Regions from separate parts of the Ammoniphilus sp. CFH 90114 genome, predicted to be linked through region 3. Evidence: riboswitches for the same ligand, from Rfam matches in the RefSeq annotation. Region 3 holds a riboswitch; each other region holds the start of a gene.
The links. A riboswitch is a leader RNA that binds a small molecule or an ion and turns the genes downstream of it on or off. The one in region 3 is predicted to bind cyclic di-AMP.
Positions count from the first base shown of each region.

Region 1: it holds a riboswitch for cyclic di-AMP, as region 3 does, so the genes downstream of both, EIZ39_RS09070 (hypothetical protein) here and EIZ39_RS13255 (potassium channel family protein) in region 3, are expected to answer to the same signal.
Region 2: it holds a riboswitch for cyclic di-AMP, as region 3 does, so the genes downstream of both, EIZ39_RS23865 (aspartate kinase) here and EIZ39_RS13255 (potassium channel family protein) in region 3, are expected to answer to the same signal.

Region 1 is NZ_SDLI01000003.1:288,437-296,534, reverse strand. Features, by position in the region: gene EIZ39_RS09095 (hypothetical protein) at 1-86, opposite strand, end outside; gene kdpC (potassium-transporting ATPase subunit KdpC) at 125-703, opposite strand; gene kdpB (potassium-transporting ATPase subunit KdpB) at 759-2,789, opposite strand; gene kdpA (potassium-transporting ATPase subunit KdpA) at 2,818-4,473, opposite strand; gene EIZ39_RS27710 (potassium-transporting ATPase subunit F) at 4,507-4,584, opposite strand; gene EIZ39_RS09070 (hypothetical protein) at 4,584-4,922, opposite strand; cyclic di-AMP (ydaO/yuaA leader) riboswitch at 5,107-5,249, opposite strand; cyclic di-AMP (ydaO/yuaA leader) riboswitch at 5,612-5,753, shown strand; gene EIZ39_RS09065 (Na-translocating system protein MpsC family protein) at 5,887-6,285, shown strand; gene EIZ39_RS09060 (hypothetical protein) at 6,299-6,502, shown strand; gene EIZ39_RS09050 (helix-turn-helix domain-containing protein) at 7,516-7,743, shown strand; gene EIZ39_RS26500 (hypothetical protein) at 7,901-8,056, shown strand.
Region 2 is NZ_SDLI01000019.1:18,979-27,076, reverse strand. Features, by position in the region: gene ahpF (alkyl hydroperoxide reductase subunit F) at 1-452, opposite strand, end outside; gene ahpC (alkyl hydroperoxide reductase subunit C) at 465-1,028, opposite strand; gene tpx (thiol peroxidase) at 1,155-1,652, opposite strand; gene EIZ39_RS23875 (methyl-accepting chemotaxis protein) at 1,884-2,717, shown strand; gene EIZ39_RS23870 (alpha/beta fold hydrolase) at 2,834-3,613, shown strand; cyclic di-AMP (ydaO/yuaA leader) riboswitch at 3,866-4,008, shown strand; gene EIZ39_RS23865 (aspartate kinase) at 4,194-5,579, shown strand; gene EIZ39_RS23860 (WG repeat-containing protein) at 5,732-7,405, shown strand; gene EIZ39_RS23855 (class I SAM-dependent methyltransferase) at 7,558-8,055, shown strand.
Region 3 is NZ_SDLI01000005.1:195,251-203,348, reverse strand. Features, by position in the region: gene EIZ39_RS13285 (NRDE family protein) at 1-700, shown strand, start outside; gene EIZ39_RS13280 (voltage-gated chloride channel family protein) at 799-1,329, opposite strand; gene EIZ39_RS13275 (helix-turn-helix domain-containing protein) at 1,423-1,638, opposite strand; gene EIZ39_RS13270 (DUF2975 domain-containing protein) at 1,649-2,131, opposite strand; gene EIZ39_RS13265 (DUF3231 family protein) at 2,396-3,400, opposite strand; gene EIZ39_RS13260 (TrkH family potassium uptake protein) at 3,449-4,789, opposite strand; gene EIZ39_RS13255 (potassium channel family protein) at 4,822-5,481, opposite strand; cyclic di-AMP (ydaO/yuaA leader) riboswitch at 5,609-5,790, opposite strand; partial or broken gene EIZ39_RS13250 (catalase) at 6,083-8,098, opposite strand, start outside.

The DNA of each region.
Region 1 (8,098 bases), on a different contig from region 3:
GCCTTACATTCTGATATCACTTGTGTGATCTCATCGAGGAATTCCTCAATTTGCTTTAGTTTTCTTTGATCATCCATTCCACTCATGGCAGGTAACCCCCGATACCGGTAAGTCAGGCTGTCGATCATTCCTTCTTTAACTCCGCTAACACATCTAGGTTGAGCTTTAAGACATTCACACGAGGCTCACCGAAGATCCCCCATTCTTTTCCTTGTGTGTTCTTTTCAATTAAAGTTTGAATGGTCGCTGCATCTAGACCTGTATTTTTCTCAATGCGAGGAATCTGAGCAATGGCTGCTTCAGGGCTAATATGTGGATCCAATCCAGAACCAGAATTGGTCATTAGATCCATCGGTACTTCACTTACAGGAACATCTGGGTTTTCTGCTTGCCACTTCGCTATCGATTCCTTGGTTCGATTCATCATGTCTTCATTAGAAGGCGCATAATTGTTCGAACCTGAACCTGAACCGTCATGTTCAATACTTGAGATTCGCCCATGAAAGAGACCTGGGTCATTGAAATTCTGACCAATCAGTTCGGATCCAATGACTTGTTGTTGCTCATTCAAGATTAGACTTCCGTTCGCTTGGTAAGGAACAAGGGCTTGTGCAATACCTGTAACCAGTAAGTGATATCCTAATCCACATAACAGCATCAAAACGACACTTAAACGTAAACTTTTGAATAAATGAGATCCCATTGGGGTGCACCCTTTCGCATCGTATAGTAGAAGGAGGGCTTACCCCTCCTCGTCATTAGACCAATAGATTTAATAAAACATCAATTACCTTGATTCCGATAAACGGTGCAATGACACCGCCTAATCCATAGATAAAGAGATTCCTTCTTAATAATTCCGAAGAGCTCATCGGCTTGTAGACTACTCCCTTCATCGCTAACGGGATGAGCATGGGGATGATAATGGCATTAAAGATGAGCGCGGATAGAATCGCTGACATCGGTGAACCTAGACCCATGACATTAAGAACCGCCATCTCAGGAATTGCAAACATAAACATCGCCGGGATAATGGCAAAGTATTTGGCTACATCGTTGGCAATACTAAAGGTCGTCAACGCTCCACGGGTCATCAGTAACTGCTTACCAATCGAAACTACTTCAATGATTTTGGTAGGATCTGAATCCAGGTCTACCATATTGGCTGCTTCCTTGGCCGCAGCGGTTCCAGTATTCATCGCTAATCCGACATCCGCCTGAGCGAGCGCTGGTGCATCGTTCGTTCCGTCCCCTGTCATTGCCACGAGTTTCCCTTCCGCTTGCTCCTTGCGAATGACATCGATTTTATCCTCTGGTTTGGCTTCTGCGATAAAATCATCAACTCCGGCTTCCCGGGCAATCGTCGCTGCCGTCAGTGGGTTATCCCCCGTACACATAATCGTCTTAATGCCCATTTTTCGCAGTTGCTCAAAACGCTCACGCATACCAGGCTTAACCGTATCTTTCAGATAAATGAGTCCAAAGATTTCTTGACCCACAGCGACAGCCAGCGGTGTTCCACCTTCCTTGGCAATTTGATTGCTCTTGGCATCTAAATCCGCAGGAATCTGACCTCCATGAACGGATACCCATTTCTTCACGGCATCGACGGCGCCTTTGCGAATTTGACGTCCATCCTCTAAATCCAATCCACTCATGCGAGTTTCCGCTTTAAATTCGATAAAGTCACTTCCATAAGCCAAGGATTCATTATATTTGAGCTTCTGATTTTTCATTAATTCAAGTACTGAACGTCCTTCTGGCGTTTCGTCCTGCACCGAGCTAATCGCTGCCCAACCAGCTAGGTCCTCTAATTTGGAATCTCCAACTGGGATTAATGCACTGGCCATCCGATTCCCAAAGGTAATGGTTCCGGTTTTATCCAGGATAATCGTATTAATGTCACCAGATGCTTCGACGGCTTTACCGGACATCGCAATAACATTGAATTGGGTGACACGGTCCATCCCCGCAATCCCAATCGCAGACAGTAACCCCCCGATGGTCGTTGGAATTAAACAAACGAGCAAAGCGATTAAGTAGGGAACTTCAAGGGTAAACCCTAAATAGTTGGAGTAAAAAGGCAACGTAACCACAACAATCATAAAGATTAAAGTTAAACTCGTTAACACGGTGTTGAGTGCAATTTCGTTTGGTGTTTTTTGTCTTTGAGCGCCTTCCACGAGCGAGATCATGCGATCTAAGAAGGACTCTCCTGGATCATTGGTTATGCGAACCTTAATTTGGTCACTCACGACACGAGTTCCACCCGTGACAGAACTAAAGTCTCCACCTGCTTCTTTGATGACAAGAGCAGATTCACCTGTAATCGCCGATTCGTCGACGGAAGCCACTCCTTCAATGACTTCCCCATCGCCAGGGATGAGTTCACCTTGAGCTACGAGGACAATGTCCCCTTTCCGTAAATCCGTAGAAGGTACATTCTTAATGGCTCCATTCACGAGCTTTTTCGCTAAGATGTCCTTCTTCGTCTTCTTCAGCGAATCTGCTTGTGCTTTTCCACGCCCTTCGGCCAAAGCTTCTGCAAAATTAGCAAATAAAATGGTGACTAGTAAGATCAATGTAACCGTGACATTAAACCAGAAAGGAACCGCTCCGCCAAACGCACTCGGAAAGATGGTACCGAGTAAGGTGATGACAAAGCCAATTTCCACAACGAACATGATGGGATTTTTCACCATGATACGTGGGTCTAGTTTTACAAAAGATTGTTTCAGTGCATGGATGACCATCTCTGAATTCATCATTGATTTATTATTTTGACTCATTTCCATTCCTCCATCGAGTTCTTCACACTTAGCGAAGGGTTAAGTATTCAGCAATCGGACCCAGAACGAGCGCTGGGAAAAAGGTTAACGCACCAACCAGAAGTACGGTTCCAATGAATACCCCAGCAAATAATGGAGTGTCGGTACGGAAGGTACCTACAGTTTCAGGAACACTCTTCTTTGCAGCTAACGAACCCGCCACCGCTAACATCGTCACGAAGGAGAAGTAACGGCCCAAGAACATCACGATTCCCGTTGAAATATTCCAGAATGGGGTATTGTCTCCTAAGCCTTCAAAGCCAGAACCATTATTCGCTGCGGATGACGTATACTCATACATCGCTTGCGTAATTCCATGGAAGCCTGGGTTTGAAATCGTATCCGGATGAAGCATGACCGCAATCGCTGTAGGAACTAGAATTAAAATCGGATGTACCAACAAGGTTAAGGCAATCAGCTTCATTTCCTTTCCTTCAATTTTCTTACCTAAGAACTCGGGTGTGCGACCCACCATTAACCCAGATAAGAAAACCGCAATCATCGCATACATCAATACGTTTAAGAACCCAGCCCCGACCCCTCCAAAGATGGTGTTTAACATCATATTGGAGATCGTGATCATTCCACCGATTGGTGTTAAGGTATCATGCATCGTGTTAACTGCTCCTGTTTCGGAAGCGGTAGTAACGACAGAGTATAAGGCAGATTGAGCAACCCCAAAACGCACTTCTTTTCCTTCCATGCTTCCTTGCTCATGTTGGATTCCCAATGAATTTAAAGCTGGGTTACCCGCGTACTCAGAAGATAACGAAACACCCGCCATTATTAAAAACATCATGAACATCGAAACGAATAATACGCGGCCTTGCTTCGCATTTCCTACCATATGGCCATAAGCAAATGGTGTAGCTGTTCCTAATAACAACATGAGTAAGATTTGAATCAAATTACTAATCGCATTCGGATTTTCGAATGGATGGGCGGAGTTGACTCCGAAGAATCCTCCTCCGTTGTTTCCTAATTCCTTAATGGAAAGGAAGGAAGCAACCGGTCCTCTTCCGATTTGTTGTTCTTCACCGGTGATTGTCGTTGCCGTAACGGTTGGATCTAACGTTTGTGGCACCCCAAGCAATACAAAGAAAATAGCCGTTACAAAAGCGATGGGGAGCAACACTCGGAAAATGGATCGAATTAAGTCCACATAAAAGTTACCTAAAGGTTTTCCAGCTAATCCACGGATAAAAGCGATAATAACCGCTAACGCAGTACCTGGTGCTGTAAACATGAGGAATACAATCCCCATCATCTGAGCTAAATACGATAAGCTGCTTTCTCCACTATAATGCTGTAAGTTTGTATTGGTCATAAAGCTGATTGCTGTATTCAGAGATAAGGTCGGCTCCATCGCCGTAATCGCACTTGGATTCAGTGGTAGTACGCCTTGAATTCGGAAAAACGTGTAGGTAATCAAAATCATTAAGGTATTCGAATAAATAATAGCCAGCGCGTACTCTTTCCAGCTTTGATTTTGTTTTCGTACACCGCCTAATTTTAAAATCCAGTTATCAAATCCGAAGATGCGATCCACACCTGTCGGCTTGTAATCAAATGCTTTAGTTAAATATAGACCCATAGGTCTAGCAAGTAATAATACTAGAAGCAAGGTAATCCCAACAGAAATCAATGGCGTTGTCAACGTAATCCCTCCAAATGGTAGTTAAAATTTCTCAGGGTTCACTAATACGTATCCTAGATAGATAAAGGTGGCTGCTGTTACCAAACCCAAAACGATCATCATGATCTATCGCTTCCTTTCTCAATTACCTGCTCAGAAAATTTCGCTAGTCCCACCATCGTAGAAGCTAGACCCACAATGATTAACACCATAAAAACGTCCATCATCTTCAACACCTCCTTGTTCTCCGTCACCAAGAAGCCCTGTGAGCTACGTCCTCTTACTCCCTTGTGAACGGCCTGAATCGGTTCAAACCACTCACCCTGGAGCAAAAAAAATAGACCAATGCTTACCTCAACCCCACGAAACGAAATCAAATTCGTACGCAACACCAAATAGGCGTAAAGCGTTCTGTTACTAGCTTGATTTCGTTCCACATGTGGAGAAAAAGTACTCATTGGTCTACCTAACGCCCAGCCGACACGTAGTGCCCTCTTTGCGATCTGTCTCCCTGTTCCTTTTTAAACAGTGGTATTTAATTTTAAGCAAAACAAAAAGACCTGCGTTTATTCATCTTAAAGAAACCTTTTGTCACCCAGATCCCTAGATAACAAAAAAGCCCCCTCAAAATAGGCGGTCATTGACCTCCCTCGCTTTAGCCGACGAAGTTAGCTGACGGGTAGGATGGCGAAGAAGCTTTCTCATCCCTTCTACCGAAGTAGAATTAACCCCACTTAATTGGGTCCTCCGTTCCCAGGTGCCCTGGGATTTGGCCGATCTGCAATTGTTTGCTTGATGTGACTTATTATAATCTCATTTGTCGATCGTTGTGAAGCTTTGAATTGCTTCAATTTCAGCCATTTTTTTGCATTTACCCGAGATTACAATATTGTTTTCTACGTATTTATAACTGTCTTTATCTTTTTCTCCCATTTTCATGGTTTTAGTTAAGTTTTTTATAAATGATTTGAATTTCTAAAGTGTAAGATTTCTATTTATCCTAATAAACAGAGATAGAGCTAGAAAAAATAAGTAAACCATAAATGTTAGCGCAATCAAGATTACTTTTTCAGCTTTTTCTTGTGATTTTCACTCTTTACAAATTTTGTGAACAGCATGTATGATCATCCCATATCAAATGTTATAAACATGCTAATCGCTTAATCTCCTTAAGGAGAGCGGGGGAACCATCGTGATGGCTGCCATCACAGGGGTGAATCTCTTTTGAGTAGGGCTACTCTCATGCCCGAATCCGTCAGCTAACCTCGTCAGCGTTAGAGAGAGGCATCTTTTTTCGCGTGCTTTTCATCACGTTTATTTTGTGGTGAATTCAAAAGCCACAAGAGGAGACCTCTTCTTGTGGCTTTTTTGCGTCCAAAATGCATGTGCTCTCCCCTTTAACCATAATCTAGGAGGATACCCATGGCTTCAACAAAAAAGAAATTAGAAGCAGAGTTAAGCGAAGCATTTATTAAATTCCAAAGAGAATTAATTGGACGTGGTCCACAGGAGGCAAAGACCTACATTGTAGAGGATATGGTTATTCTTCGCTTTAAAGGGGTTCTTACCGTGGAAGAAAAGCACTTGGTTAAAAATGATCAAGGTCGAAGATTAATTAAAAAAATGAGACAAACCCTACGTGAGATGTATAGTCAAGATTTTGAAGCCATTGTTCAACGATACACCGGATGTAAAGTACTAAGTAGTCATAGCGATATCAGCACTAAGACAGAAGAACGTATTGAAGTCTTCGTGATGGATCGAGATGTCGAAAAAATGCTAGACAAAGAATGCACAGGAAAAAAATTATCAGCCAATTAAAAGGGGATCTATCATGATAGAAGAAATTCGTAGACAATTATTTGCTAATCAGAATATGATTGTTGAGGTTATGACCAAGCACCAGACACGCATCCAAGGTAAATTGACTTGGTTAAGTCCAGACAGATCGATGGCAGAGATTACCCTCCATGACGGTCAAATTAAAACCATTACTGACATTGATATCAAAAATGTCGTTGCTTTAGAGAAAGCTTAGCCAATTACAACGGAGAATTATCGAATCTGAGCTATTATAAAAAGATGACTGAAAATCATTCATGTTTATGAGGGTGCCAAACCATAAATGTTTGGCACTCTTTGTTCCCTAGTTCTAAGAGGTCCTATACTAGACATAGCTAATGAAACAAAGTCCACCATGATAAAAACACGAGCAGCAACAATCGTTGGTATTTAATGACTTGATCAAACACCAACACAGATAAACACAGGTATAAGCAAGAACTGCATAAAAATTGTTTTTAACGCAATCGCAGCGTAATGAATAAGTCTTTTGCTCTTCCTGGATGGATAAATAGAAATGCTGTTCCTATCATTAAGATGTAAGAAATAAAGTTTAATGCCATTAGGATAATGAATAAAGTTATTGTTTTGGACAAGATAATAGCTGTTCGGCTAATGGTAAAATAAATAGATTAATTACTGCCTCTGTTTGGTATTCCTGAACAGTAATAAAGGCCGTCAACACTCCAAAAGTAAGTGGAAAAATAAATAAATGGTTAATTTGCATACACAGTCCAATGATATCGTCCCAGTGAACCATTGAACCTGTTCCGTTAGTTTTAATGAATTAAGCCACAAAAATAGCGATAATAACAAAATAACAAACAACAAGATTTTTGAACGTTTCCCCTTCATGATATCCAATTGAATTGGAGTTCCCACTATTGCTCGCTTCCACACGATGGCTCTTTTAGGTTCATTTACTTTAAGCTCAATGTAGCAATTTCCATGTTTATGAATGTCTTCAAGTGTAACTTCTTCGGTAAGCTTCCATTTTGAACAATCCAATTACAAACAACAGACGCAATTCTATTTAGTTTCTAAATAGAATTGCGTCTGTTTTTTTCTAATTAGTTATCAGTATTTTATTTACTTTTAGCAGTAAACTCCGCTTGAGAAACGTTCATAATTTAGACACAAAAATGACGACCGTTTTCTCTTTCATGGTCGTTGACTAATAACATCATCATCTTGGAAGGAGGAGTATGCATGCTAAAAGCAACACTAACCGCAAAAGAAGCAGCTTCATATTTAGGGGTAAGCTACTGGCTCGTATTAGATGCTGCAAGGCAAAGAAAAATCCCACATTTCCGTATTGGGCAACGCATCATGTTTAGACTGGAAAGCCTTCAACAATGGATTGAACAACAGGAGGCAAGTTCAATAATTGCTCCACTTGAAACGCAATCCGGTAAAATCCGAAAGATCCTACCATAAAGTTTTACTAATTTTAAAGGAGCATATTCTATGGAGTCAATCCAAAGCAAATACCCTTGGTTAGTCTCAGCACTTGAGTGTAGTGAAGAGAACCATATCTCCCAAGAAGTAATTCAACTTTTCATACTTTGGATAGCAGAAAATTCGGGGGAACAAAATGAATAAAATCTTCAAAGAACTGAACATCCGTGGGAGCGAAACGTATGTTCTAACAATAAAAAGACCAAATACGCCAGATGTTGAACTCATTAAAGACAGTCAACTCCAACTTAACTTCTGGGATCTAGAACAAGAATCTAACGAAGACGTATAAAATCACCTTCTTCTGGAGAGTCTTTTAGCATTTCAGACTCTC
Region 2 (8,098 bases), on a different contig from region 3:
GTATGGCTAATGGTAGGATTAAGGATGCTCATTACATTCAGCGCCTGAACAACATCAGGACAGTTGTGGCAGCTCAAGCTGATGTAAGATTCAAAGTGGTAATCCCCGCGCAGGTTTTTCACTTGATCGATGACGCTTTGTTCCACCTTCGGAGGTCTTCCACTGACTTGAAGTAGAGCTAAGACTAAGGAAGTAAACTCATGTCCCAAAGGAATACCCGCAAACGCAACCCCTGTATCTTCGCCTACACGATTGACACCAAAGCTTGGCGTCCTGGATAATGAGGCTTTCTCTACCGTAATCTTCGAAGACATACTAGTCAATTCATCGATCAGAGCAAGCATGTCACGAGATACGTCATCCGAGCCTGCACTGACTTTAAGCACCACTTCGCCTTCCATTAGCTGAAGGTACTGGTTTAATTGTGCCTTAATATCTGCATCGAGTAGCATGTCATGTACTCCTTAGATCTTTCCTACAAGGTCAAGGCTTGGCTTAAGTGTGGCAGAACCTTCTTGCCATTTCGCTGGGCAAACTTCACCTGGATTGTTTCGAACATATTGAGCTGCCTTGATTTTAGTAACAAGTGTGCTCGCATCGCGGCCGATGCCACCTGCATTGATTTCAACCGTCTGAATGATTCCGTCTGGGTCAATGATAAACGTACCACGATCAGCAAGACCAACTGCTTCAATAAGGACATCGAAGTTGCGAGAGATTGTATGAGAAGGATCTCCGATCATGGTATAAGTAATTTTTCCAATGGTCTCAGAACTATCATGCCATGCCTTATGTGTAAAGTGAGTATCTGTTGAAACGGAATACACTTCCGCACCAAGTCCCTTTAAAGTCTCGTATTGATTCTGCAAATCCTCAAGCTCAGTTGGGCATACGAAAGTAAAGTCTGCTGGATAGAAGCAAACTACACTCCACTTTCCTTTCAGATCTGCATCAGTAACTTCAATGAATTCTCCATTGCGGAAAGCTTGTGCTTTAAACGGTTTTACTTCAGTTCCAATTAGTGACATTACAAATTCCTCCTTAGTGTTTGAAAGTGATATATAGCTAGATCAGTCAAAAAACCCTATCGCTATATATAATAATTACAATCTAAATATAATTATTACTTAGTAATAATTATATTGTCAAGACATTTAAGCTTTTTTTGCTGCCTCAATTGCGGCATCATAGTTTGGATGATTGGTTGCCTCAGAAACATATTCCACATAGGTAATCTTATTGTTCTTATCAATAACAAAAACAGCACGTGCCAACAAACGAAGTTCTTTGATAACGACTCCGTAAGCTTCTCCAAACGAAAGATCCCGATGATCGGATAATGTTTGAACCTTATCAATTCCAGCAGCACCACACCAACGTTTTTGGGCAAATGGCAAGTCAACGCTAATGGTTAAAATCGTTACACCTTCAAGATGTGCCGCTTCTTCATTGAATCTGCGAGTTTGTTGGTCGCAAACTCCCGTGTCAAGGGAAGGGACAACACTGATGATCCGGGTGGTTCCCTCAGAATTTTCAAGGGTAACGGGAGATAAATCGTTAGCTAATACCGTAAAGTTAGGGGCTTGATCGCCCACCTTGACTTCATTGCCTAAGAGTGTAATCGGGTTTCCTTTAAACGTAACCTTTGCCATTGAAAATCCTCCTCTAACTATTAAATAAAGCCACACCTAAATTATGTCATTATAATAATTATTTATCAAGTTTATAAGATGTTGTTATATAAGCTAAACCAGCGGAGTAAAAATGTTGTTCAGTGTGTCAAACTTTTGTATAATAAAATTATACAAAAGTTTGACGAAAATTAAGAATTCTGGTACTAATAGAGTAAACATAACTACGAATTTATACGAGGGTGGTCCAATATGTCAGTGGTTCATACTGAAGTAAATAAACTAGAAGCAATTCTCGCTACGATACCTATCTTAAAATCAATGCTGCCCAAAGTGGGCATAGGTGTTTCAAACAGACAGGAGTGGATTGCTTATTATCCTGGCGAAAAAATAAATATTGGCGTAAAACCAGGTATGAAAATTAACCCTAAGGAGCCTCTAGCAGACACAATCAGATACGGCAAGTCAATAAAAGCTGATGTGCCTGCTGAATTCTTCGGGTTCTCGTTCACGGGACTTGCTGAGCCTATTTTTAACGAAAATGGTGAGGTCATCGGAGCCATTGCCATACAGATCCAAGAGCAAAGTGAAAAAGAGTTGCTTCGCTTCTCTGAACAAATAGTGAAATCTATAGGAGAGGCAAACATGGGAATTACCACGGTTGCAAAAGGAGCAGACGAGTTAGCTAACATTAGCAATAACTTGCTCCTGCAATCTAAACAAGCCAGTGAAGAAGTGAAAAAGTCAGACGAAGTCCTGACTTTCATCAAACACATTGCTGATCAAACCAATCTATTAGGACTTAATGCATCAATAGAAGCTGCCCGAGCAGGGGATATGGGACGAGGGTTTGGTGTAGTAGCAACCGAAATTCGTAAATTATCCTTAGAAACGGTTAATTCTACCGTAAAAATCAGAGAGACATTGACCAATATGCAAAAGTCTATGAATGCTATTTCTAATTCCATTGCCAAAGTGGTAGAGGTTGGGAATACGCAAGCTAAGTCAACGGATCAAATCTCTCAGTTCATTAAAGAGATTGACGAGCTTGGTAAAGAGATAAATAAATATGCTTCTCAGTTGTAAATGAAGGGCCTTTCCTAACAAGTAACTCTCTGTTGACGTTTAAATCTCTCAAATGTACGATACATACAATGGGTTATTATGGAATTAAACGATCACGGAGAATGGAGGTCAAGACAATGGAGATGAAGTATCAAACGTGGGGAGATCCAAAAAATCCACCCGTGTTACTCCTTCACGCCCTTGCCTGTCACAGTGGCTGGTGGAAGTGGGTAACACCCTACCTGGAGAAGGAGTACTATCTGATCGCCCCTGATTTTCGAGGTCACGGTCAGAGTCCTTGGGCCGATAGCTACCGTTTCGATGATTACGCAAGAGACATCGAGGAGCTTGTCGAGAAATTCGACGGGCCTTATGCCATCGTAGGTCATTCGATGGGAGCCTATGTGGGGCTCAAAGTGGCTAGTCGGGGGGTTCGTCCTCCTTCAGCTTTACTAGTCGCTGATATGAAAATGGACTCCCCGGAAGAGGAGTTAGCTGGCTTACACAAAGCTGCTCAAAAGAGTGGACGTATTTACGACACTCTACAAGACGCTGTGGCTAATTATAGATTCCTGCCCCCTCAGCACGCCGCCCCGAAGGAACGAGTGGAGCAAGTTGCTCAGGACTGCTATCATGAACAGGAGGATGGGCGTTGGGGAGAACGATTTGATCGACGGGCACTGGCCATCGAAAAGGTTGAAGCAGTGGCACTGGCCGAACAGGTTAACTGCCCCACCTGGTTCGTTCGTGCGAAGGAAAGTCAAGTAATGCCAGCTGAGGGCGCTAAAGAACTTGCGCGGATCACGGGTGGACCACTGCACGAGATGGAAGGGGTCTTTCACCACCTGCCATTAGAGGCACCCGAAGCGTTCGCTAGCTTGATCCGGGAGTTCATGATCCAAACCAATAATAAATAATTAGGAAGTCCTCGTGTTTTATTTCGAGAAGGCTGCTATGGCAGCCTTCTTTCTTTTTGTTGAGTAATCGGAGATCGCTCCCATCCTGATTCATGAGAGAATTCTAATTTCATGGAGTATTTGGGAGGAATAATAAGAATAAAAGGGCTGCTGGTTATAGGACATGGTTTTTTGAATAAATATACCAGGATATTACAAGCAGGCTTGATTTCCATAACTACCCAAATAGTATAAACTTAAGAAAGTAAAAAAACAGCATAACGGCCTAATCCCAGTACACTGGGAGCGGAGGAACCAAGTAAGTGGGGTTAATTTTACAATTTGTAGAAGGGATGAGTTAGCTCTTTCGCCATCCTACCCGTCAGCTAACTTCGTCGGCTAAAGCGAAGGAGGTCATAGACCGCCAAAAATCAAGGGGGCTTTTTGTACTGTTAGCATTGTTAAATGTGGGCAGTACGAGGTGTAAAGTTATTCTATTGGTTAAATAAATATGCAGGTCTTTTTGTGCTGTCTAAATTCTTATTCATGCTAGGCAGCATGATTCAAATGAATATTATACTTAAGAAATGAGGGCGGATGGATGAAGATATGTAAATTTGGCGGGACTTCCTTGGCTACTGCTTCACAAGTGAAAAAAGTGAGTGACATTATATTAAATGATCCCACTCGAAAAATAGTAGTTGTATCTGCCCCTGGCAAACGCTATAAAGAAGACATTAAGGTGACAGATCTTTTGATTTCTTGTGCCGAGAAGTATTTGGAGAATAAGCCATACCAAGAAATTTTTTCTGCAGTCCTTTCCCGCTACGAGGAAATGGTTCGTGGTTTGGAGCTGTCTGATGAAATCCTAGATCACATAAGGACGGATCTTTCTCAGCGGCTATATTCTGATTCACAAGATAGAACGAAGTATATGGAGTTGCTTAAAGCGAGTGGAGAGGATCATTGCGCGAAGCTTGTGGCTGCCTACTTGCGAAGTAAGGGAGTTGAGGCTCATTATATCGATCCTAAAGAGGCGGGGCTGCTTTTGACTAAAGAAAATGGGAAAGCACAGGTGCTCCCAGAGTCCTACCTTCGTCTCCGCGTTCTAAAAGAAAAATCGGGAGTTCTAATTTTTCCGGGCTTTTTCGGCTATAATCCTGAGGGTACGGTTGTGACCTTTTCCCGAGGGGGATCAGATATTACGGGTTCGATCCTTGCTGCAGCTGTCCAAGCGGATCTTTATGAGAACTTTACAGATGTAGATTCGGTATTTGTCGTAAATCCGAATATTGTCAACAACCCTCGTGGTATCAACAAATTGACCTTCAAGGAAATGAGGGAGCTTTCTTATTCAGGCTTCGAAGTTTTTCATGATGAAGCTCTTATCCCCGCTTTTCGCGCGAAGGTTCCTATATGTATAAAAAACACCAACAATCCATCCGCACCAGGAACCATGATTGTGAGCAGACGAGAAGCAGACTCCAACTTAGTGGCCGGCATTGCTTCTGATGAAGGCTATTGCAGTATTTATCTTTGTAAATATCTCATGCACTCAGAGCCGGATTTTGGTTTTAAGCTGAGACAAATTCTAGAGGAGGAGAATCTTCCGCTTGAATATAATCTGTCTGGAAATGATGATATTTCCCTGCTATTCCGAGAGGGGGATTTAAGTCGGGAAAAAGAGGCTCGCATAACGGCACGGATGAAAGCAGAGCTAGCCGTAGATCAACTCATGGTCTGCCGTGATCTGGCTGTCGTGATGCTAGTAGGACCGAAGATGAGAAATAATCTCTCTGTTTTATCTAAAGCTTCGGGTGTACTGTCCAGGCAAAAGATCAATGTGGAATTAATCAACCAAGGCTGCTCGGAAGTAGGCATGATGTTTGGGGTCAAAAAGAATCACATGAAAAAGGCGGTCCATGCTCTCTATCAGGAATTTTTTGAGGTTTATCATACGACCAAAGGAAAAGTAGCAAGTTTGTAACCACAGAAAGGCGAGCTCAGGTAATTCCAGAGCTGGTCTTTTCTTATTTATATGGGATAAATTCCCTCTAGGGATGTTGCAACCATTTGTTCCATTGCAAGTCTAAGATTTAGCGTACTAATAAATCAAAAATAAAGAGGTCATTTTTAAATATGAAAAAATCTCTAAGCAAAATCATCCTGTCTTGTTCGGTCCTTCTAGCAGGTTATGCTCTCACTCTTCCTTCTACTTATGCAGAATCGAATATAGTCTCAAGTGAGATGACCTTTACGGATCTATCCCCGTCTTTCTGGGGATATAAAACGATTCAATGGGGAGTGCAAGAAAAGATCATCACAGGCTATCCTGATCATACCGTGAAACCCACAGGTTATGTGAAAGAGAGCGAATTTTTGACGATGCTGGTGAAGGGCTATAAAAATACCAACCAAGGACTATCTACAAGCAGTACACATTGGGCCGAGCCATTCTACAACAAAGCGAGGGAGATGAACTGGCTTGATAAAAAAGAGATAGTAAATAAGCCAATTACTCGTGGGGATGTAGCTAAATTTATGGCATCCAGCCAGGGATATCATCATAATGTGGATAATTCCGTGCAATTTGTGTTGAATCATCGATTGGCAAGCGGCAAAACGGAGGCAACCCTAGAAGGATTTGATAAAGGGGCATTGGTGACAAGGGCGGAAGCTGTTCAAATACTAAAAAATTTGAAAGAGAAAGGTCTGACAACAGCGAAAGAGCGACCGGTCACACTCTCTCGTACATTAGTGAAACAGAAACCACAATTATTTCCGATAGAAAAGAGAGATAAGAATGGTAACTTCATCTTTGGACTGATAGATAGGAAGGGCAAGGTTGTTGTCCAACCTCAATATAAGAGTATCCTGGTACCGAATGGGGATCAGCCTATTCTTGTCTCTGTTAAAGAAAATGAGTATAAATATATTAATAAAAATGGAAGCCTTGCGTTTCCGGGTACATTTTCTTGGGCCAATGAGTTTTCGGAAGGTCTAGCCGCTGTAACTCTGGCGAAGGGAACTGCAAATAACCGAGAAGGTTATATCAATGAAAGTGGAAAAGTAGTTATTCCTCCTTCATTCTCTTACCCTGGAGGTTTTTCATACGGTTATGTATCAGAGGGGTATGCTCTTGTTGGGTTAGTGGAAAAAGGAAAGGCGACTATAACCTATGGAATTATTGATCGTAGTGGGAAACGAATAGCTTCGGTTGATTATGATATCTCGCATGAATTAGTAGGTTATAATGAAGGGACCTTGCTGATGAAACGTCATATTGAAGGGAAGGGTTCTGAATACTATTTTGCCGATCTTAACGGAAATCAAGTATCTTCTAACACGTTCACGCAAGTACAATATTTCTCAGAAGGACTTGCAGCAGCCCAATTGGGTCAAGACGAATGGGGGTACGTGAATACCAGAGGAGACTGGGTCATACCGGCTAAATACAAAACAGCCCAAGACTTTTCAGAAGGATTAGCTGCTGCCGGTATACAAGCAGAAGATGGCCGTTGGAAATACGGCTACATCGACTACAATGGAAATTGGGTCATCGAACCTATTTATGACCATGCTGCTCCTTTCTCTGAAGGATGGGCTTCGGTAGAATGGAATGGCGAATGGCTCTGGATAAATAAAGAAAATAAAAGGCAATTAAGCGATTTTCCTTACCAGGTTACGGGTTCGTTCTCTCCATTTATCAATGGATTATCGCAAGTTGTCCTTACAGATGGAAAGAGCACAACACAAGCTTATATCGATAAAAAAGGGAAGATCATATGGAAGCAAGATCCGTACTTTAAGTAAGGAAGTAATATGTATGTATGCCATTCATATTTTACAAACGGATCGATCTAGCTGCTCTGGTACGATCAAATAGTCGAATGAATAGGATACCTCATAACGTGCATAATGACGTTGTTCCCTCAGTTTAGGCCATAAAAGGGAGGACATTCAGATTGAAATACGCGAATGGATATCTTGATATGCTGGCTTGGTTTGGGATTGGAGGTGCACACCCAGGAGGGTTGGCTTTAACGAAAGAAGTCCTACAACGAATAAAAATAGGACCAGAAACGAACATCATCGATATAGGGTGCGGTACAGGACAGACAGCTGCTTATTTGAAAAAAACCTTTCAATGCAAGGTATCAGCTTTAGATAGAAATAAAGTAATGTTAGAAAAAGCGAAGCACGATTTGCGAAAGAGAAACTTAGTATTTTTCTCATCAATTAAAGTACTGTGTTTTTCAAATGGAAAAAGGGTGAATCGGGCCTTAAAAGTACACACCACGTTTACTAGTCTGACAAAATCCATTTTTGCCTATAACATATTCAGATGTGCATCCATACTATGTATTACACCAGCTACAGGTAAACTCATTGATCACCTCCTTTCGGGAAGAAACGACACGAAATTGGTCGTTTCTTTTTCATATTCAAAGAACCCTTTTTGATCTCTTGAATTTAACGAAATTATACATTTGACTTAGATATTTG
Region 3 (8,098 bases):
TGAATATTATCAGCGGCCGACTGCACCGGCATCCTTCTGGGAAGATTATCCTTTTTTTTTAGCTGGAAGAGACCTGGAGAAAATGGGAACTTGGATGGGAATCACCAAGACAGGTAGATTTGCCGCAATTACTAATTATCGTGATCCTTCAGTTCTTCTAGCGGATGCACGCTCCAGGGGGGAGTTAGTCAGCGACTATCTCATCGGCCATGATTCTCCTGATGCTTATCTTAAGAAAGTGAAAAATAACAGTCGTTCTTACCAAGGCTTTAATCTGCTCGTTGGTGATCTTGAACATTTGTGGTACTATTCCTGGCTTAGTAATTCCATAGATGAAGTCACTCCTGGTATTCATGGCCTGAGTAATGCCGAGCTTAACACCACCTGGCCCAAAGTGGAAAAAGGAAAGCAACTTCTCCATTCATGCCTCCAAAAGCCAACCCTGAATAAGGATTGCCTGTTTGAAGTGCTTGCGGATGAGAAGCAGGTGAAGGATGAAAGTCTACCGGACACGGGTGTAGGTATAGAATGGGAACGCATCTTATCCCCCGTGTTTATTGCAAGTGCGAACTATGGCACGCGTTCGTCTACGCTCATGACCATAGACTATGAGAATCGGGTAACCTATACAGAAAGAACGTTCCTGTCCAGCAAAGAAAAAGCGGAAGAGGTTTCCTTTACTTTTGCAACTCAAACTTGAGAAAATCGAGATACACTAAAAAAACGGATGCCATGCATCCGTCTTCTCACCATGGAGCTCCGTTAGCGTGAGGAACTACACGCATCCTCACTTTACGATTACTGACTCTTATTTTGGTAAGACAATCCAGTAAAGATCATACAAGTAATAAAGGCAACGATGGCAACGATGAGTCCAAACAGAAGACCAATAAATGCCATAAAGGTATCATCACCAGGAAATGACGGCTCCAATGTAATTAACTTATAAACGATATATAAGGCTAATACCATATAGAAACTGCTCCCCAAAAACCCCATCTTTAATCGATTCTTTTTACTCCCTTGCCACCCACGATTCATCGACACCCACAAAACGATGCTGGTGATCACCGCACCTATCATAATTAGGAGGTGAATAAAAGGGATACTTAACTGAGTAATGAGATGCAGAACCAACCCCACTCCAGTAAACAATACAACATTAACAATAAATAGAAATCCTCCTCCAAACCAATGCTGTTGATACCACTTGGTGTGTTGAAGCATTCGTACTAGTTTGTTGTTGTTTCCTTGCATCAGGACTATAGCTTTTCTTAGCATGATAATCACAAAAACTCCAACAAGGCCCAATAATAAAAACAGTGTCATATCAAACTTCCCCTTTATCAATTTGATAATTTCAAATGCCATCCCGAGAGTGCTCTCATGATTTGTGCCTCCAAAGGTTTATAGGGGGAAATCCTAGGTGTCTTCGTCCCTTTTGTACTCTAAAATATCTCCAGGCTGACATTCTAAAGCCTTGCAAATGGCCTCTAAAGTTGAAAATCGGATGGCTTTGGCCTTTCCATTTTTCAGTATAGAAAGATTAGCCATCGTTATTCCGACCCTCTCCGAAAGTTCTGTTACGCTCATTTTCCTTTTAGCCAGCATCACATCAATGTTGATGATTATTGCCATGTTATTCACCTCAGACCGTTAAATCATTTTCTGATTTTATATTTATAGCTTCTTGCAAAAGTCTTTGGAGAACAGCAGCAAAGACTGCGATAACCATGGAAGCAAAAATAAGCACCAACCCAATGAGTATGATACCTGGAGCATCATCTCTTTCCGCGATGAGATAGAAGAGCGGCATTCCTGCCACATACAAACCACTAATGGTAATGGCACAATTTTTTATTCTCTTTAGAGACTTTACAGATCGTACCGAGAACGCTTTGTTCTGATCAATAAACGTTAAAAGTTTAAAAGCCTGAAACAGAGCAAAGTAAAAAGGTATAGCGGCTCCATACATCACGGCGAAAACGAAATACTTTAGATAAGCAGCATCTGGATACAGTACTGCTGTAAAATTCCCTATCTCAGGTACCAAGAAAAGGCACAAAGCAAGAACTGGGATTCCCATAAGAAAAACAGCTATCTTTAAGAAAAGTGTCGTACTTCGTTCCATAAAGAGCACCTCACTTATATTTTTAATATGATTTTAACTCATAATTTATTGTTTTTCAATAAATACTTATTGATATTTATAACATTATTATTGTTAGGTTTGTCTCTTCAGCTGGTTTGAAATGTGATCGGAGGTTGGGTTGGGGCGTGCTGCATTTCCTTCAGGGATGCTGGGAGATAATTATGGGGTGACATAGGTAGAGCTTGAAGGGAATCATATGATACTTCCACATCAAGCTCATTCTCTACTTCTTTAATTATTAAATTATGTTTGAGCTATTTCTTTTCTGTCTGGTGCTTTCGGCGGTTCCTCGAAGTATCCATGTTTAATTAATAAGTTAACTCCATCCTCCGCAAATTGGCCTACCTCAGCCATAATTCGAGTATACTGGGCAAATAAATCTCTCCTTGTACTTTCACTTAAGGAGAGACCATATAACGACATGCCATACGCATTTAAGTTTGCTACTAATGTTAACATTAGCTTATCTGAAAACGGAGGAACGGTTGAAGTAGTAATACCTATTCCTCCAAACGTTGGAGGGATTAGGTCATCTTCTTTTAACAATGAACTGAAGATTTCCATGAACTTCATCGATAAATGTTTACCTCGCAACATGTATTTTTTTACATCTTTATCTCGAGCGCATTGACTGAATGCACTCATTAATTGCTGACCAATGGCATTGCGCTGAATATTCAAATATAGATGTGTAATCTGTACAGTATGCAGGGGTCTTCGCTCTCCCAGCCACCCTGTTATGAATCCTTGTTCTTTTACAAAATCAACCTTGTCAGGATATGGAACATAGGGAGAACGAACATAAATTCCTTTCTCAAGCAATAGATCCATGATTTTATTCTGGATATGCGAAAAGGAATGAAGTCCTTTTATGAAAAAGTCTCTTAAATCATACCGTGGACAACAAGAGACTGCTAATCCATACGTTTCAATTCCTATCCTAGCCATATAATGTAGGTACTGTATAATAAAAGTGTCTGTAAACAGTTTAGGTGCAGATTTATTAATATCATCTTTGGTCATTCCCATTGGAATAGGGAATTTCTCTTTTTGAAAAATCTCCTGCAACTGTTTTATTCTATCTTCTTTTAAAGACAGTTTTTCCTCCGTTAGTGAAATGATCTCGGGATCTTCCAGCGTTGATAAAAAGTGTTGGATCATACATACATTCAACGTTTCCATTTCATATACTTTCCACAAATTCGCGACTTCTGACGAAGTCATTTGTATAGATGAGTTTCCTTCCATAAAATACCCCTTCCTATATTTATATGGAATATTTTGTCCAACAATCTTCTATCCGATTAGAATCCTCTCTTCCACGTACTTCACCCTACTTTTATCACTGAATTTCATCAGTGCAAATGCCATCGTTAATGGACCAATTCTCCCAATAAACATGAGAATGGTGATCAGTACTCTGCCCATTGGAGATAGGTCTGCTGTCAACCCTGCTGATAATCCGACGGTACCGAAAGCTGAAATCGTCTCAAATAAAATGAGTACAAGGTCCGCTTGTTCCGTATACGTAAGGATAAAGAAAATAACACTGATAAACATAATCGCGGTAACGGCAATCGAGAAGGCTTTATTCACCAGCTCCCAAGGAATCCTTCGCTTAAAGATGCTGACGTTATCTTTCGCTGTTAGAACTGACCATAGGGCTAAGAGCATGAGAGCGAATGTTGTTACTTTTATCCCCCCACCTGTGGAAGCAGACGAGGCCCCGATAAACATCATAAACATCATAAAGACCAAGGATGGGACCATCATCTGCCCTATATCAATCGTGTTGAATCCTGCCGTACGGGTAACCACCCCTTGAAAATACGAAGCCCACCACTTATCCGCGAGAGGAAAATTACCAATCGTGTCTGGATTACTGAACTCTGTTGCAAATATAATTAGAGTTGCAATGATATTGAGAATTAAGGAAACAAGTAAAGCAATTTTTGAGTGCAAGGATAGTTTCCGTAAGGATTTCTTGTTCCACAAGTCCAAAATAACAGTAAATCCAATCCCACCAGCCATAAATAAGAAAGTGATAACAAGATTAATGGTAGGGTCTCCAACCCACTTGCTTAAACTGTCAGGCTCCAGACCGAATCCAGCGTTATTGAATGCAGAAATAGAATGAAAGATCCCATAGTACAAGGCGGTACTCCAAGGCATCTCATACGACCAACGAAGGGCTAGCAGAAGAGCACCAACGGATTCCATGAAGACGGTTAAGGAAATAATTAATATCACCAGCTTGACTACTCCTTGAATAGAAAACTGATTTAAAGTACTTTGCAGTACCAACCTTTCTTTTAAACCAATCTTCTTTCCCAGGATGATAAACATAAAGACCCCAGCCGTCATAAAGCCCCAACCGCCAATTTGAATTAACGCCAACAGTACAATTTGTCCGAACAGCGTGAAGGTCGTTCCTGTATCAACAACGACTAATCCGGTCACACAAACAGCAGAGGTTGCTTCAAATAACGCATCAATAAATCCCAATTGATGTCCTGGTCGTGTAGAAATCGGAAGCATTAGAAGTAAGGTTCCTACAACAATCAGAAAGCCAAATCCAAGTATAAGCAATCGAGCAGGATGAAGCTCAATAAGATTGAATTTTTTTAATGAAATCATAGCGCAATACCTCTATATTGTTTTGGTAGAATTTATATAATATGTTGCTCAAAGCGCCTTAGATCTCGGTTCTCTCCTATAACAACAAGGATATCATCTTTCTGAATCGTATCATCAGCTTGGGGTGCAATATTAATATGGGCTCCGCTCTTAATGGCCATCACGTTCACCCCAAACCTAGCACGAATATTCAATTCGATAAGAGATTTCCCGACGAGCCTTTCTCCTGCAACGACTTCAACTACACTATAATCTTCAGCTAACTCAATAAAATCCAATACATTAGGTGAAACCAAATTATTCGCTATTCGGCTGCCCATATCTCTTTCAGGAAATACGACCCGATCGGCGCCAAGCTTATATAGAACCTTTCCATGACGCTCATTTTGTGCCTTTACTGTAATTTGCTTTACTCCTAATTCTTTCAGAATAAGTGTGGTGAGAATACTCGCTTGAATATCATCTCCGATCGCTACGACGACGACATCAAAGTTCCGAATCCCAAGCTCCTTAAGGGCTTGCTCATCTGTTGCATCTGCTTGGACTGCATATGTGACATATTGAATATATTCTTGTATTCGTTCTTCACATGAATCAATTGCCATCACTTCATAACCCATTTCATAGAGAGTTTTAGCTACACTCGAACCAAAACGTCCCATACCGATCACTGCAAATGTTTTTGCTGGCATGCTATGGCTTCCTTTCAAGTTTACATTATTTAATTATCATTTCCAGTAAAGACAAAAAACCACAAAGAGAGTATCTCTTCGTGGCTTCTTCACGCATCGTCAAAAACACCATGCATCGGCACGATTATCCACCTCTCTTTATACGCTTACGAGGTTAGCTGTCGGATTCGGGCGTGAGAGTCGCCCTACCTGTGAAGAATATAGTCCACACAAGATTCACCCCCTAATTTGTGTTCTCTTCAACAGAACAAGAACACAAACCAAACTTGGGTCCCCCGCTTCCAATTCGGAACTCAGCGATTTGATTTTACTTATGCAAGATATCTTACTTCTTGCCTACATTTTTTGCAAACATTTTATTAAGCTCAACTAAGTTATTGAATTAAAATCTTACATTAAAGAATTTTAAACTTTGCCAAAGAGCCACCCCTAAAAAGAAAACCACCATGACCAAAGTTAGCCAAGAGTGGAAGCTCTTTTTGTTTCGTAATATTTTGTAGGTAGAGAATATGAGAATGCAGATGAATATAGCCATTCCTGTAATGGCTATTAGACTATAAAGAACGAACATTATCAACTTCCTTACAGATTTTAGAATTATTTATTTACGATTCCAAAAACGCCGCTGAGTGATAGCAGTTTAGAAGTTCACTACAGAAGTTGGGATTTTTGGCGGCAAAAACGACACCCGCTAAATTATTCTTTTTTGATGCCTGGATATAACTCAGTGCCGTTGTTGCTATTCTGATCGGTTTATAGTGTTTATAGGCTCCCTGAATAAATTCCACGATATTTCTATCCAATTCCTTTTGATTGTCTGAACGTCCACCTACGACATATAGCGAGTCATGAAGTACGTGATGGGTGGAAAGAAAGATCTTATTGACCTTAAATTTCGTACCATCCTCTCCAATGACCGTTCCAAGCTTGTCACTAACCATATCTACAAAAACTCCATTTTGAACAAGCATGTCAATAACACTCTTGACCTCTTTACCATGAAATCCATGTCCAATTAAAACCCCAACCCTTAATGAATGAGGATAATGAACTGTATTCGCTTGACTTAATGCAGGGGATGAAGCTGTATCCGATACATGCTGGCCGGTTGGAGGCTTAACTCCAACATGATTAGCAATCCTTGTCGCCATTTCCTTATCAACATGAACAAACATATCAACAACCTGCTGACGAACGGATTCGCTCTCAACTTTTGCCAGTTCGAAACTAAAGGCTTCTATAATGTGCTGCTTTTCAACGAGAGACATACTATTCCAAAATAACCTTGCATGAGTGAAGAAATCTTTGAAAGATTCACTGCTGGCCTTAATCTTAGGACCTTCTACATGCTCTGGATAATGGACAAACCCACCTTCCTCTGGAGGGGTCGGTCCTGGTGTATTATTCGCTATGGAGTTTCTATAATAATTAACTTGATCGACATCAATCCGGTGTCGGCTAAATCCGTCTCGCTGGTTATTATGGAAAGGACAAAGGGATCGGTTAATTGGCAAATCCGGGTAATTCGATCCTCCTAACCTGTGCATTTGGGTGATTTTATAGGTGAATGTCCTCCCCTGTAAAATGGGATCATTACTAAAGTTAATCCCCGGAACCAGATTGGTAACGTCAAAAGCGACCTGCTCTGTTTCAGCAAAGAAATTATCTACATTTCGATTCAGTGTCATCTTCCCGATGATCTCAACGGGGACGAGCTCCTCTGGCCAGAGTTTGGTTGGATCAATCACGTCAAAGTCAAATTTTTGTTCATCTTCTTCCGCAATCATTTGTACACCAAGTTCAAAGACAGGATAAGCACCACGCTCAATGGCTTCCCTTAGATCTCGTCGATGATAATCAGGGTCGAGTCCCCCTATCATCAACGCTTCCTCATTAAGCAACGAATGGACACCGAGGATGGGTTTCCAATGAAATCTCACGAAGGTACTTTTCCCCTGTTCATTGACAAAACGAAAGATATTGACACCAAACCCTTCCATCATCCGCCAGCTTCGTGGAACACCTCGGTCCGACATCGCCCACATGACAAAATGAGCGGATTCTTGATTATTAGCGACAAAATCCCAAAAGTTATCATGTGCGGCCGAGGCTGTCGGCATATCGTTATGCGGCTCCGGTTTTAAAGCATGCTGCGAATCTACAAACTTAAAAGCATCATGAATAACAAATACAGGAAACTGAAGTCCTAATAAGTCGTAGTTTCCTTCTTGTGTATAAAATTTGACAGCAAAACCGCGTATATCCCGTGCCGTATCCATGGACCCTTTGCCGCCTTGTACGGTAGAAAAGCGCACAAATACTGGTGTTTTTAATCCAGGTTCCTGCAGGAATCCAGCTTTTGTATATTCTTTCATCGACTTATATAGCTCAAATTCACCATGCACTCCAAATCCTCTTGCATGAACGACTCTTTCCGGAATTCGTTCCGTGTCAAAGTGCATCTGTTTTTGAAAGAAATGAAAATCCTGCATTAATACAGGGCCTCGATCTCCTGCTTTTAAGGTTGACTCGTTATTTGAAACCTTCAGTCCTTCATTCGTCGTCAATCTTTTACCGGTATTTTTTATACGAACCTGCTCTAACTGCTCATTTTTCT